Regions from separate parts of the Rhizobium sp. AN5 genome, predicted to be linked through region 1. Evidence: predicted binding sites of a transcription regulator. Region 1 holds the regulator's gene; each other region holds the start of a gene.
The links. Region 1 encodes PhoB, which activates phosphate uptake and scavenging genes when phosphate is short. Its sites were predicted from a motif close to TGTCATNNANCTGTCAT; they were not measured.
Positions count from the first base shown of each region.

Region 2: a site for PhoB is predicted at 3,703-3,719, ahead of CRP02_RS26375 (DUF1045 domain-containing protein). Genes of this name have one in related genera too.
Region 3: a site for PhoB is predicted at 1,625-1,641, ahead of CRP02_RS17370 (esterase-like activity of phytase family protein). Genes of this name have one in related genera too.

Region 1 is NZ_OCMJ01000004.1:193,101-198,183, reverse strand. Features, by position in the region: gene CRP02_RS13215 (aspartate aminotransferase family protein) at 1-178, opposite strand, end outside; gene CRP02_RS13205 (GcrA family cell cycle regulator) at 609-1,142, shown strand; gene phoB (phosphate regulon transcriptional regulator PhoB) at 1,442-2,125, opposite strand; gene phoU (phosphate signaling complex protein PhoU) at 2,157-2,882, opposite strand; gene pstB (phosphate ABC transporter ATP-binding protein PstB) at 2,981-3,796, opposite strand; gene pstA (phosphate ABC transporter permease PstA) at 3,811-5,083, opposite strand, start outside.
Region 2 is NZ_OCMJ01000004.1:2,824,527-2,829,609, reverse strand. Features, by position in the region: gene phnC (phosphonate ABC transporter ATP-binding protein) at 1-147, shown strand, start outside; gene phnD (phosphonate ABC transporter substrate-binding protein) at 233-1,138, shown strand; gene phnE (phosphonate ABC transporter, permease protein PhnE) at 1,208-2,194, shown strand; gene phnE (phosphonate ABC transporter, permease protein PhnE) at 2,194-3,543, shown strand; gene CRP02_RS26375 (DUF1045 domain-containing protein) at 3,811-4,509, shown strand; gene CRP02_RS26370 (alpha-D-ribose 1-methylphosphonate 5-triphosphate diphosphatase) at 4,506-5,083, shown strand, end outside.
Region 3 is NZ_OCMJ01000004.1:1,001,719-1,006,801, reverse strand. Features, by position in the region: gene CRP02_RS17370 (esterase-like activity of phytase family protein) at 1-1,571, opposite strand, end outside; gene hupB (DNA-binding protein HupB) at 1,931-2,206, opposite strand; gene lon (endopeptidase La) at 2,495-4,912, opposite strand.

The sequences.
Region 1 (5,083 bases):
TCTTGATCGCATCAACGAGGTGAGGATGGGCGTGGCCCAGCGAGTTGACAGCAACACCGGCCGCAAAATCCAGATATCGCTCGCCGCTTTCCGTGAACAGCCATACACCCTCACCGCGCTCGAAGCGCAAGGGGGCTCTTGAAAACGTATCAAACAATGGCGCGCCGGCTTCGGCCATGGCTGTATCACTCCTTGCGCAGATGCGCTGTCAAACTGTTGTCAATAGGCTTGCGGGGTTATCCCTCGCCTGAAAATCAAAATGCCGCCTTGCGGCGGCAGGGGCACTATTGTCACTTCGTTTGCCGATGTCAACAAAAGTCAGCGTTTCCCGGGCTTCTCAAGCACTAGTATGCGGCGGCGAACCAGCCCCAAGGTGTTGCCTTTCAGACTCAATACGCCAGCAAGTTGGGGAAAACCGGAAAATCGATTCCAGATGATTCCCGCGACTCTTGCCACGGAGTCGGGCTGGCACTAGGTTAATCGCTAATTACTAGACTGCATTGCGGCGGAACTAGTCACCGAAAATCAGGCAGAAACCACGCTTGCGGCATGCCCGCGAGACGGAGAGGGATTCTGCCGAAAATACACGCGACAAGCGGAGAAGCGGCATGAACTGGACAGACGAACGAGTCGAAAAGCTCAAGAAATTGTGGTCCGAGGGCCTTAGCGCCAGCCAGATTGCAGCGCAGCTGGGCGGCGTCAGCCGTAATGCCGTGATCGGCAAGGTCCATCGTCTCAATCTGCCGGGACGCGTCAAGGCTGGCGGTCCTGTGACTTCGGCACGCTCCGCGCCGAAGCGCACCGCTGCCCCTGCGCCGCGCGCGACCACTTTCGCAGGTCGCGTCAACGCGGCACCGGCGCGCATCCTCACCCGTTCGAACGCGGCAACGGCGCTGCACGAGGAGATCGATATCGAGACCGCGCAGGTGCTCGATTACGTTCCTTCCAAGAACGTGGTCACGCCGATTTCCCGTCGCCTGACGCTGACGGAACTGACCGAGCGCACCTGCAAGTGGCCGGTTGGCGATCCGCTGAAGGACGACTTCCATTTCTGCGGTTGTGAAGCGCTGGAATCTTCGCCTTATTGCAAGTTCCATGCGAAACTCGCCTACCAGCCGGTGAGCGAGCGCCGCAAAGCTTGAGTGTTGCGGCACGCATTCAGCACTCAAAAATTACGGGCCTTCGGGCCCGTTTTTTTATGGTAAAAACCAAACAGGCTCCGGGGTTGGCTTGATAGCACGACGCACCCGTTACCCTTACTATTGGGCGTGACCCTTCAATCCGGATTTCAACGCGCCGCCGATCTCTCGGGTCAAAACGGACAATGGCATCGAGTTGGGCGGGTATTCATATAGAAAAAGCCCGAAACCGTTTCAGATTTCGGGCTTCCTGATTTTTTGGTGCACTACTTCGCCAGCTAAACTATCTGGTTCCGCTTCGCTCAAGCTTCCATCGAATATCCCGCACCACGCACCGTGCGGATGACATCTTGCATGTGCGAGAAATTCAGGGCCTTGCGCAGACGTCCGACATGCACATCGACAGTGCGCTCATCGACATAGATATCGTGACCCCAGACGCCATCCAGCAATTGCGAGCGGGAAAACACCCGACCCGGCGACGTCATCAGGAATTCCAGCAAGCGGAATTCCGTCGGGCCGAGGCGCACTTCGCGGCTTTTGCGGTGAACGCGATGGGTCTCGCGGTCCAGTTCGATATCGCCGCATTTCAGCACCGACGAAAGAACCTCCGGACGGGCCCGGCGCAACATGGCCTTGACCCGGGCCATGAGTTCCGGCGTCGAGAACGGCTTGACGACATAATCGTCAGCGCCGGTAGCGAGACCGCGAACCCGTTCGCTCTCTTCGCCACGCGCCGTCAGCATGATGATGGGCAGGCGTTCTGTTTCCGGCCGCATTCTCAAGCGCCGGCACAGTTCGATACCGGAGACACCGGGCAACATCCAGTCCAGGATGAGAAGATCCGGAATGCGCTCCTGCAGCCTGATTTCCGCCTCGTCGCCACGGGGTATCGTGTCGACGTCGTATCCCTCAGCCTCGAGATTGTAACGAAGCAGGACGCTCAATGCTTCCTCGTCTTCCACAACTGCAATCTTGGGCACCATATGCTGAACTCCGCAAGCTTCTGCTTGTCTGTTACTCGGTCACCGAACCAAGCGTGTTGGAACTGTCGTCTTTCGGACGCTCGCCCTCCGGCTGGCTGCCGGTGGTCATGTAATAGATCGTCTCTGCGATATTCGTCGCATGATCGCCGATACGCTCGATGTTCTTGGCGCAGAACAGAAGATGCGTGCAGGTGGTGATGTTGCGCGGGTCTTCCATCATGTAGGTCAGAAGCTCGCGGAAGAGCGACGTGTACATGGCATCGATTTCCTCGTCGCGCTCACGGATCGCATTGGCCTTTTCGGCGGAACGCGTGGAATAGACGTCAAGGACTTCCTTGAGCTGCACCAGCGCCAGGTCGGACAGATGCTCGATGCCGCGGGCGAGCTTGCGCGGAACGCCGGTGCCGGCGACAGCGATGACGCGCTTGGCCGTGTTCTTGCCAAGATCGCCGACGCGTTCGAGATCGGCGGCGATACGCAGGGTGCCGATGATCTCGCGAAGGTCTGCCGCCATCGGCTGACGCTTGGCGATGGTTACGATCGCCTTGTCGCCGATTTCGCGCTCAGCGTGGTCGAGAATTGTGTCGTCCGAAATGACTTTCTGCGCGAGCGCCGCATCGGAATTGACGAGCGCGCGCACGGCGTCACCGCACATCTGCTCGGCAAGACCGCCCATTTCGGCGATGCGGCGCGTCAGAAACTTCAGTTCGTCGTCATAGGCAGACAGGATATGCGAATGGGTCGTTGTCTGTGTCATGGTCTATTCCTCCGGCTTGGCCTGCATGCGCGTGCCCAACAGCGGGGCACGGCAGAGGCACCAGTCTTGTACGGTTACGATAAAGCACCGGCCGGGGATCAGCCGAAGCGGCCCATGATGTAGTCCTGCGTGCGCTGGTCGTCCGGATTGGTGAACATCTTGTCGGTTTCGTTTTCTTCGACAAGATGACCAAGATGGAACATGGCCGTACGCTGGGAAACGCGCGCCGCCTGCTGCATGGAGTGCGTGACGATGACGATGGTGTAGTTGGTGCGCAGTTCGTGGATCAGTTCCTCGACCTTAGCAGTCGCGATCGGATCCAGCGCCGAGCACGGCTCGTCCATCAGGATCACTTCCGGGCTGACGGCAACCGCGCGTGCGATGCACAGACGCTGCTGCTGGCCACCGGAGAGGCCCGTGCCGGATTCCAGCAAACGGTCCTTCACTTCGTTCCAGAGACCCGCTTTCTGCAGGCTATGCTCGACGATCTGGTCCATATCCGCCTTGTTGCGGGCGAGACCGTGGATACGCGGGCCGTAGGCGATGTTCTCATAAATCGTCTTCGGAAACGGGTTCGGCTTCTGGAACACCATGCCGACGCGGGCACGCAGTTCCACGACGTCGATCTGCTGATCGTAGATATCGTCGGTATCGAGCGTGATCTTGCCGGTGACCCGGCAACCGTCGATCGTGTCGTTCATACGGTTCAAGGTGCGCAGGAAAGTGGATTTACCGCAACCGGACGGGCCGATAAGTGCAGTCACCGTGTTTTCGCGGACATTGAGGTTCACGTCGTAAAGCGCGCGCTTTTCGCCGTAATAAACCGAAACGTCCTTGCCGATCATCTTGTATGAGACTTCATTCATTTTCTTGTCCAGCGCCTTTTCAACTGCTGCTTCCGACAACATGTTCATTGCTCTAGCTCCCTCTACCAGCGCCGCTCAAAGCGGCGACGCAACAGGATTGCGCCAACATTCATGAGAATGAGGAACAGAAGCAGGATGATGATAGCGCCAGATGTCCGTTCGACAAAGGCACGCTCAGCTTCGTTCGCCCACATGTAAATCTGCACCGGCAGGGCCGTGGACGGATCCATAGGCGTTGTCGGATAGTTCGCGACGAATGCCACCATGCCGATCAGAAGCAGCGGCGCCGTTTCGCCCAGTGCGTGGGCGAGACCGATGATGGTGCCGGTCAGAATGCCAGGCATTGCCAGCGGCAGGACGTGATGGAAAATCGTCTGCATCTTGGAAGCGCCAAGACCGAGTGCGGCGGCGCGGATCGACGGCGGCACGGCCTTCAATGCAGCGCGGGTCGCGATGATGATAGTCGGCAGGGTCATCAGCGTCAGGACGAGGCCGCCGACCAGCGAGGCCGAGCGTGGAAAGCCCATGAAGTTGATGAAGACGGAGAGACCAAGCAGACCGTAAACAATGGAGGGAACAGCCGCCAGATTGTTGATGTTGACCTCGATAAGGTCCGTCAACCGGTTCTTGGGGGCAAATTCCTCCAGATAGATGGAGGCCGCAACACCGATCGGCAGCGACAGCACCAGCACGATCAGCATCATGTAGAACGAGCCGATCAGCGCAACGCCAACACCCGCGGCTTCCGGACGGCTCGAAGCGCCGTTGACGAAGATGCCGGTATTGAAATGCTTGCCAAGCTGTCCGCTTTCCACGAGCTGGTTCATCCAGCCGAGCTGCTGGTTCGAGATACGGCGGTTTGCTTCATCCACCGACATGTCGACCTGGCCCTTGAAGGCGCTGTCGACATCGCCCGACGCCAGAAGCGTGACGCTGCGCGTGGTGCCGATGACGGCAGGATCGGCGACGACGATATCACGCAGCTGGGTGCGTACGCTGTCGGAGATCATGACGTTGACGGCGCGAAGACCGGCCTTATCCGTCGGCGCGACGCCGAGAACCTTGGCAACCGCATCACGGGCGAGGACGGGGTAGTTGGCCGTCATCAGCTTTGCGGGATTGGTTGCGCGCTCGTTCTTCGGATCGATGATAAGTTCGGAAAACTCGACCGGAACGGTAATCATCGTCTGCTGGAAGGCGGTGTGACCCTTGGATACGACCGACCAGAGCAGCAGAAAGAGGAAGATGAGGCCGAACGAGATTGCTGCCAATCCATAGGCGCGGAATCGGCGTTCAGCAGCATAGCGACGCTTGATGCCGATATCACGGCGCGTG
Region 2 (5,083 bases), 2.6 Mb from region 1:
ACGGAGATTTACGGCACGGATTCACACGGCGCCGGCATCGACGAGACCATGACCTCGACCAGCATCAATATTCCCGGCGCGCAGCTTGCCGCGCGTCCGGTTCAGCAATCTGCCGGTCCCGAACCGCTGGCTCTCGCCGGGCTCTGAGGAACCGCTCAGCATCGTTTGCGCCCGCGTCAAGGGCCGATACTTCACAACAAACTCCGGCTCGCCGGGAAACAGGAGAAAGTCCATGTTGAAGAAAATCCTTCTTTCGGCAGTCGCCCTTGGCGTTCTGGCCGGTTCGGCCATGGCTCAGGACGTCAAGGTCCTACGTATCGGTCTCGACGGTTCGGAAAATGAAGCCGACCAGATCCGCAACACGAAGTGCGTTGCCGATGGCCTCAAGGCTGCAACCGGCGTTTCCGAAGTTCAGGTTTTCCCGTCGCCGGACTATAACGGCGTTATCCAGGGCCTGCTCGGCGGCACCATCGACATTGCCTCCATGGGCGCTTCTTCCTACGCCAAGATCGCCATTGCCGATCCCAAGGCCGTCGATCCGATCCTGACCTATACCGGCTCTGACGGTTCCAGCGGCTACTACACGATCATGGTTGCCCGCAAGGACAGCGGCATCAAGTCTCTGGCTGACGCCAAGGGCAAGAAGATCGGCTTCGCCGACCCTGACTCCACCTCCGGCTTCCTCGTCCCGAACGTATCGATCCCGAAGGAAACCGGCGTTCCGGTCAAGGAATATTTCTCCGAAACCGGCTTCGGCGGCGGCCATGAGAACCTTGTTCTCGCCGTTCTCGATAAAAAGTTCGACGTCGGCACGACATTCGGTTCGGGCGTCGGCAAGTGGGAAGAAGGCTACTCCGGCGGCAACCTTCACCAGATGGTCAAGAAGGGCAACCTCGACATGGACGATATCGTTCAGGTCTGGAAGTCCCCGCTGATCCCGAACGGTCCGCTTCTCGTTGCCAACAAGATCGGTGACAGCATGAAGCAGAAGGTCGAAGACTTCTTCATGGAACTGCCGAAGAAGGATCTCGCCTGCTTCCAGGGTTACACCCAGGGCAAGAACACTGCCTACATCAAGGTCGACCCGGCTTTCTACCAGACGATCATCGACGCCCGTAAGTCCGTTATCGGCGGCTGATCCTCAGATCATATCCAGAAGCGGCGGTGCCTTGCGGCATCGCCGCTTTTGCCAATAAAGGAAAGCGGCATGGCGACCACACTGCAACATGGTACCCTCACGCCCGAGGGATTGAGCGCATCGTCCCGAACGGTGATGCGTCATTATCAACAGCAGCTTAGGACACGGCGGATTTATACCGTTATGTCGCTCGTTATATTCCTCATCGTCCTTGCCGCCTCACTGAATTTCGCCAATGAGGCCAATTCGGGCAAGTTCTTCGAGCGCCTGCCATATTTTTTCGACTTCATGAAAACATTCGTGCCGGATAGTCCCCTGGAGGTCTTCCGGGCGATGTTCGACCTGCCGTCGCCCTATGACAACGGTTCGCTGAAATACAACTATGTCGCGGATCGCGTTTACATCACCAACGGTTTCTACATACCGCATTTCATCTATCAGCTGATCATCACGCTCAACATCGCGCTGGTCTCGACGATAATAGGCACGACCTTCGCCTTTGTGCTGTGCTTCTTTGCCTCCACCAACCTTATCGGTGCCGGCCTCGTGCGCTGGGTGGTACGCCGGGTAATGGAGATCCTGCGCGCCTTTCCGGAGATCGTCGTCGCCGGATTGCTGACTGCGATCTTATCGATCGGGCCGATCGCGGCGATCATCGCGATTTCCGTGCACACCATCGGGGCTCTGGGGAAGCTATTCTTCGAAGTCGTGGAAAATGCCGACATGAAGGCGGATGAAGGTCTCCGTGCCGCGGGTGCCAACTGGCTGGAGCGGGTGCGCTTTGCCATCGTGCCGCAGGTCCTGCCCAATTTCGTATCCTACGCCTTGCTGCGTGCCGAAATCAACGTGCGCGCCTCGACCATCATCGGCGCCGTTGGTGGTGGCGGCATTGGCGAGGTCTTCCGGCTGTCGATCGGTAACGATCACGCCTCCAAGACCTATGCCATCATCATCCTGCTGCTGATCACCATCATCGCTGTCGACCAGTTTTCCAGCTGGTTGCGCCGCAGGCTGATCGGCCATCAATCCTTCGAATTCGGACGGGGAGCGGCCTGATGTCGTCCAGCTTCATTCTCAATACCGCAGACCGCGAGAGGCTGACGGCCGCACATCCCGCAATTTTCAATCGCGGTTTCATGCAGCGATACGGCCTGCTGACCGGTATTGTCGCCGTCCTCGTCTATCTCACCGCCTGCTTTTTCTTCTTCAATGTCGGCCCCGCTTTCATGCAGGGCCGATGGGATCGCGCTTCGAGCTACATTCAGGACTGGTATTCCTGGCGGGCCCAGCCACGCCTTCGTTTCGAAGACGGCAAGGTGAACCCCCAGTGGTCAAGCCGCATGCAATATCCCACCGATGCGCCGATTGACTGGCTGCAACCCTTGCCGGATGGTGGCTACAGCGTTGTTTATGCGGGCACGCAAAACCGTCTCGACGTAACGCCGACCCGGGTGGACGTCTATGTCGACGGCAAGAACTATCCCGTCGTCATCAATGGCGACAAGGCTCTGGCGCCTGAGGTCCTGCCGCAAGAGATCACGCAGGACGGCAACAAGGTTCTCGTGCATTACGGTTTTGCCGGACAGGCGGAAATCCGCACCAGTCAGGTTTACGTGCAGCGGCGGTTCCTCGGGTGGGCGAACTTCCTGTTCGATACCAAATCGGAATTCTGGGGCAAGGGCTACGGCGACCTTGCCGCGCTGGCGCTGTGGGGGGAAAGGCTCGATCCCACGCGCTCCAACATCAGCCACATGGTCGATGATTTCCTCGACAATGGTGTCTGGCAGCACGCCGATATTCTTTCCAAGCTGATGCAGACGCTGGTGATGGCCTTTGTGGGCACGCTGTTCGGCACGCTCGTTGCCCTGCCGCTCGCCTTTCTCGCCGCACGCAATATCACCGCCAACAGGGCCGCCAACTGGGGCATGAAGCGTCTGTTCGACTTCCTCCGCTCGATCGACATGCTGATCTGGGCGCTGTTCTTTACCCGCAGCTTCGGCCCGGGACCGATCCCCGGCATTGCCGCGATCTTCTTCACCGATACCGGCGCGCTCGGCAAGGTCTATGCCGAGGCGCTGGAGAATGTTGACGACAAGCAGCGCGAGGGCGTCAAATCGGTTGGCGCTTCCCCCATTGCCGTCAATCGTTTCGGCGTGCTTCCGCAGGTCCTGCCGGTCTTTATTTCCCAGTCGCTTTATTTCTGGGAAAGCAATACCCGTTCCGCCACGATCATCGGTGCGGTTGGCGCTGGCGGCATCGGTTTGAAACTGCTGGAAGCGATGGGTACCAATGCCGACTGGGACAAGGTCGCTTATATGGTCCTTCTCATTCTCTTCGTGGTTTTCCTGTTCGACCACATCTCGAATTCCCTGCGGTCGCGTCTGATCGGGAAAACCCAGCACTAAGTGATGAAACAGAGGCGGGGTTTCGCTATCCCGCTCCCTGAGACCTGCGCAAAACCGGAACCTTTTTGCAAAAGCCCGACACATCCCTTCAATGTGCCAGCATCCGTCTTCCGGACATTCGAGAGACACGCGGCGTTTCAAGCGCTTTTTTTCCTGGGGCATCATCATTCTGTCACGGAAAGCGATTACCTCGCACTCCTGACCTTGCGGGAAGCGGGCGAGTCACGCCAAATAGCTTTTCATCCAGGTTTTCCATGATACCGAAGAGTGCTTGCCGTGCGCTACGCCATCTATTTTTCTCCGGCTAAAGATCATCCACTGACTGAAGCGGCGTCGCGCTGGCTGGGACGCAATGCGTTTTCCGGCGCCCAACATGATGACCATGCCGCCTATGCGGAGATGACGGAAGAGCCGCGCCGTTACGGTTTCCACGCGACGCTGAAAGCCCCCTTCGAGCTTGCCGAAAAATACAGCGAAGCGGATCTCGTCGCCGCCCTCGAACAGTTTGCGGCCAGCCAATCCGTCTTCGATATTCCGCGTGTTGTCATCGGCGCACTCGGGCCGTTTTTCGCGCTCGTTCCGGATCGCACCTACCAGCCGCTGCAGGATTTTGCCGCTGAGATCGTCGACCATTTCGACCGGTTTCGCGCGCCCCTGTCCGAGACCGACATTGCCCGCCGGCGCCCGCAAAACCTGACGGAAAGCCAGCGGCAAAATCTGTCGCTCTGGGGTTATCCGCATGTCATGGACGACTTCCGCTTTCATATGACGCTGACGGGCCGCATCGACGAAAGCGACGCGCCCGCTGTCCAGGATGTGCTTTCGACCCGGTTTTCCGAGTTCGTCGACCAGCCTCTCACCATTTCCGGCCTCGCTTTGTTCGTTGAGGAAACGCGCGGCGCACCATTTATCGTTCATCGCTGGCACCCGCTTGGCCAGCCGCCAAAGAAAGATGCTGACCCATGACCGAGCACGCCCTTTCCAACGCCCGTATCGTTCTGGAAGACGATATTATTGTGGGATCCGTTCTGATCCGTGACGGCAAGATCGCCGATATCAGCGAAGGCGCCTCCAAAACCGGTGAGGATCTCGAAGGCGATTTCCTCATCCCGGGTCTGGTGGAACTGCACACCGACCATCTGGAACAGCACTATTCGCCGCGTCCCGGGGTTATCTGGGATAAGATCGCCGCCATTCAGGCTCACGATGCGCAGGTCGCATCATCAGGCATTACCACTGTTTTCGACTGCCTGCGGCTCGGCTCCGACGAAGATGGCGGGTTCAAGAAGGGCGAGATGCGGGAAATGGCGGATGCCATTGAAACCGCTGCCGATCAGAACCGCCTGCGGGCAGATCACCTGCTGCACCTGCGCTGTGAAGTTGCCTCCGCCGATGTGCTCGAGCATTTCGAAGATTTTGAGACCGATCCGCGTGTGCGGCTGATTTCGATGATGGACCACTCCCCGGGGCAGCGCCAGTTCCAGTCGATGGACCAATATATATTCTATTACCAGAAGAAGCGCGGACTGAGCGACGAGGC
Region 3 (5,083 bases), 810 kb from region 1:
TCCGAGGCCAGCCAGAAGCCGCCCTTACCGTCAAGCGTAATGCCTTCGATGTCGAGTTTCTGGGCTGCGATACCGTCGCGCTTGATGCGCAGGACGCTGGTGATGGTGGCGGGCTTCTTCGTTGCGTCGATGGTGTAGATCGACGGCTGGTTGCCATAGACCGAATCGGACACGGCATAGAGGATGCCAGGCTTTTCAGCATCACCCACCAGACCGGAGAGAGCGCCCCAGCCGATCGGTGCGCCGTCAACGGTGGCGGAAGCGAGCTGCGGGTAGGCAATCTGGCCTTCTGCTCGTTCATAGATCATGACATGCGAGCGAGCGCCGCCATCTTCGACGAGATCGGCTTCGTTGGCAGTGACGAGAAGATTGCGCGACGGAATGGCGACGGCGCCTTCTGGCGAAATGCCCGAGGGCAGAAGCTGGACCAGTTCCGGCGTGCCGCCCGTATCCTTGTAGACCGCAGCGAGAGACGCGCGCTCGGCAAGAACGAAGAAGTACTTCTGGCCATCGAAGGTTGCCGCTTCCAGACCTTCCGGCTCGATGCCCTTGGCCTTGGAGCGCTTTTCCGGATAGTGGCCGATGCTGGCGGCGGCGTGCTCAAGGGTGGCACCGGCTTCATAGAGAAGCTTGCCGGTCTTGTCGAAGATGGTGAAGCCGCGTGCACCGCCCTGCCAGTCACCCTCATTGGCGATGACGATACGGTCATTGTCCAGCCACTTCACGGCATCCGGCTCGCGCTTGCGGCCTTCCTGCTTGTCGGTGAACTTGATCTGGCCGTCCGTCTTCGTGTCGACGCCTTCCAGATCAACCGTGCCGGCGGAGAAATGCGTCTTTACCGTACCGGTCTTACCGTCGATGATAACGATGTGGTTGTTTTCCTGCAGCGTGAGCGCGATCTCGCCATTGGCATTGATCGAGACGAATTCCGGCTCCGGATCCTCCGGGGAGATTTCGGCAAGGCCGGTCACGTCGATCTTCTTCAGCGTCGCGCAGTCGGCAACACCGTTCTTCAGACCGACCGTCACCAGATAACCGGCGGGCATCTGTGGCAAGGCGCCTTCGTTCACCTCTTCATCGCGTTCGTTTTCGATCGCGATGGCGGCGAAGGTCTTGTCCGGGGAAATTGCGACGGAATCAGGCTGGCCGCCGAGATCGCAGCTCGCTTCAATCTTCTTGGTGGCGATATCGACCGTCACCAGTTTGCCGGACGGCTTGGCGCGGTTTTCGGATGTGTTGACACCGGCCAGAACCTTGGCGCCGGCAACGGCAACCGAGGTCGGTTCGCCTTCCAGCAGCAACGCGCCGCCAGCCTTTGGTGCCTTCGCGTCGGTGATATCAACGAAACCAATGCCGCCAAGCGGGCTGTCCGAATAGATCAGCGTCTTGCCGTCTTCGCTGGCGGTTACGATTTCAGCTGAAGTGACGGCCTTCGCGTCCTTTTCCGCCGGCAGGTTCTTTACGACCGGGAAAGATGCGATGCGGTTGAAAACCGGCTCGGCAGCAGCCGGAAAGGCCGCGGACGTGAGCAGAGCAGCGGTCAAAGCCATCTGAGAAAGTCGGAACGCCATTGTAAATCCCCCTTGGATCCAAAAAAATACCCTATGGCTTCTGCGTCAGATACATGACAGCGGCATGACATTTCCTGTCGGAGGAATCAAAAAGCCCGACCATGAAGGCCGGGCTTTCCTGTTCGTGCGCACATTCCGCGTATCGGAGCGCTGTGTGACCGGATGGAGGCTACACAGGCGCGCTCTCCTACTTTCAAGTACATCTTGCCGGTTCGAAAAAATGGGCTATCCGAAAAAGTATTTCGAAAAGCCGCCCGGTTTTCGTGCCGGCATGATGGCGTCAGGGCGTCAAAACATGTTTCCTCGTGAACCTGAAAAGCCGCCCGCCCGCCGCCGGACGTCACGGCCTTTCGGAAACCTTACGAGTTGACGGCGTCCTTCAGGCCCTTGCCTGCGGAAAACTTCGGTACGTTGCGAGCCGGGATATCGACTTCAGCACCCGTGGAAGGGTTACGACCCTTGGAGGCTTCACGACGGCTTACGGAGAAGCTGCCGAAGCCAGCGAGACGGATGTCGCCACCGCTCTTCAGTTCGTTCTGTACGGTTTCGAATACGGCATCAACAGCGGAAGCAGCATCTGCCTTCGTGAGACCAGCCTTTTCGGCAACAGCAGAGACGAGCTCGTTCTTGTTCATGTTTCCACCCCTTTCAATGGTTTGAAACGACTCAAATTAAGCCGGCGCAGAATACGTCTGTATCCGCGCGCAGCAACTCAAAAGCGCTGGAATCGCCTGAAAAACAAGGGGTCTGCGGGGTTTTTCACAAAAAAGGCCGACATTTCTGCCGGCCTTTCCCTTAAACGTGCCAATTTCGCACCAGTTCTGCGAGCATCAAAGAAGCATCGCGCCTTTCGGCATCTAACACATTGAATCTATGCACAGGTGTCGCGAAAACCGATTCTGGCTTTCACAACGACGTGGCAATCAATGTGCGATCGTCTGTCCGCCCTCGTCGACACCGTCGACAGTTGCGATAACAGGCGTTTCGATGCTGCCGTCCCACTCGATTGGCTCGGGCATGCGAAGCAGCGCGTGCTTGATGACCTCACCCATGCGAGAAACCGGGATGATCTCCATCTCGTTCTTCACATTATCAGGAATATCCGCCAGGTCCTTGGCGTTTTCTTCCGGGATGAGCACCTTCTTGATGCCACCGCGAAGCGCCGCAAGCAGCTTTTCCTTCAGGCCGCCGATCGGCAGCACGCGACCACGAAGCGTGATCTCGCCCGTCATCGCCACATCCTTGGAGACCGGGATACCGGTCATGATGGAGACGATGGCGGTTGCCATGGCAACACCGGCAGACGGTCCGTCCTTCGGGGTAGCCCCTTCCGGAACGTGAACGTGGATGTCGCTCTTGTCGAAACGCGGCGGTTCGATGCCGAAGTCCACGGCGCGCGAGCGGACATAGGATGCCGCTGCCGAAATGGATTCCTTCATCACTTCCTTGAGGTTGCCGGTGACCGTCATGCGGCCCTTGCCCGGCATCATCACGCCTTCGATGGTGAGCAACTCACCGCCGACTTCCGTCCATGCCAGACCGGTGACGACACCAACCTGATCCTCGCGCTCGGCCTCACCGTGGCGGAACCGCGGAACGCCCAGATAATCCGGAACATTGGCTGCGGTGACTTCCACAGACTTGACCTTGCCCTTGATGATCTCAGTCACGGCCTTTCGCGCAAGCTTCATCAACTCGCGCTCGAAGCTGCGCACGCCCGCCTCGCGGGTGTACTGCTGGATCACGATCATCAGAGCGTCATCGCTGACCGAGAACTCTTCCGGACGCAGGGCATGTTCCTTGATCGCCTTCGGCAGCAGGTGACGCTTGGCGATTTCACGCTTTTCGTCCTCCGTGTAACCGGCGATGCGGATCACTTCCATACGGTCCATCAGGGGACCTGGAATGTTCAGCGTGTTGGCCGTGGTCACGAACATCACGTCGGACAGGTCGTATTCCACTTCAAGATAGTGGTCCATGAAGGTGGAGTTCTGTTCCGGATCGAGCACCTCCAGCAGTGCGGAAGACGGATCGCCGCGGAAGTCCATGCCCATCTTGTCGATCTCGTCGAGCAGGAAGAGCGGATTGGACTTCTTGGCTTTCTTCATCGACTGAACGATCTTGCCCGGCATGGAGCCGATATAGGTACGGCGGTGACCGCGGATTTCCGCCTCGTCACGCACACCACCCAGCGCCATACGCACATATTCGCGGCCGGTCGCCTTGGCGATCGACTTGGCAAGCGAGGTCTTGCCGACGCCGGGAGGACCGACGAGGCACAGGATCGGGCCACGGATCTTCGAAGCGCGCGCCTGCACGGCCAGATATTCCACGATGCGTTCCTTGACCTTGTCCAGACCGAAATGATCCTGATCGAGGACCGCCTCGGCGCTGTTGAGATCAACCTTGACCTTCGACTTCTTGCCCCAAGGCAAGCTGAGCAGCCAGTCCAGATAGTTGCGCACGACAGTCGCTTCCGCAGACATCGGGCTCATCTGGCGAAGCTTCTTCATTTCCGCCTCGGCCTTGTCCTTGGCCTCCTTGGAAAGCTTGGTCTTGGCTATGCGCTCTTCCAGTTCGGCCATCTCGTCACGACCGTCCTCGCCGTCGCCGAGCTCCTTCTGGATCGCCTTCATCTGTTCGTTCAGGTAATATTCGCGCTGCGTCTTCTCCATCTGGCGCTTGACGCGCGAGCGGATACGCTTCTCGACCTGAAGCACGGAAATTTCGCCTTCCATGAAGCCGAGCGCTTTTTCAAGCCGCTGCTTCACGCTGACGGTTTCCAGCATTTCCTGCTTTTCGGTGATCTTGATCGACAGGTGCGAAGCAACCGTATCGGCCAGCTTCGAATAATCGTCGATCTGGCCGGCAGCGCCGACAACCTCGGGCGAAATCTTCTTGTTGAGCTTCACATAGCTCTCGAACTCCGAAACGACGGAACGCGACAGCGCCTCGATCTCAACCGGGTCTTCCGCAGGCTCCTGCAGCGGCGTCGCAGACGCTTCGTAAAAATCCTCGCGGTCGGTATAGGCCTCGATCTGGGCGCGGCCCTTGCCTTCCACAAGCACCTTCACGGTGCCGTCGGGCAGCTTCAGCAGTTGGAGAACGTTGGCGACCGTACCTACCTTGTGGATGGCTTCCGGGGACGGATCGTCATCGCTGGCGTTGATCTGGGTAACAAGCATGATCTGCTTGTCCGAGCCCATGACCTCTTCTAGAGCGCGAATGGATTTTTCCCGCCCGACGAACAGGGGAACGATCATATGCGGGAAAACGACAATGTCGCGCAGGGGAAGTACCGGATAGATACCGCCGGATGCCGCAGACGTGATGTTCGTCATATCATTTCCTTTCATGGTCCCTTTCAGGACACTTTGCCTGACGTCTTGGGGCGTCCGGCATATTCATTTCTCGAGACTGAAAGTGGAGTTTCGAAACGCCGATTTCAAGTCACCGGAAGAGACGACCCCGCGCACCGGCACGGCCGTAAAATTCAAACAAATACAGCGCCG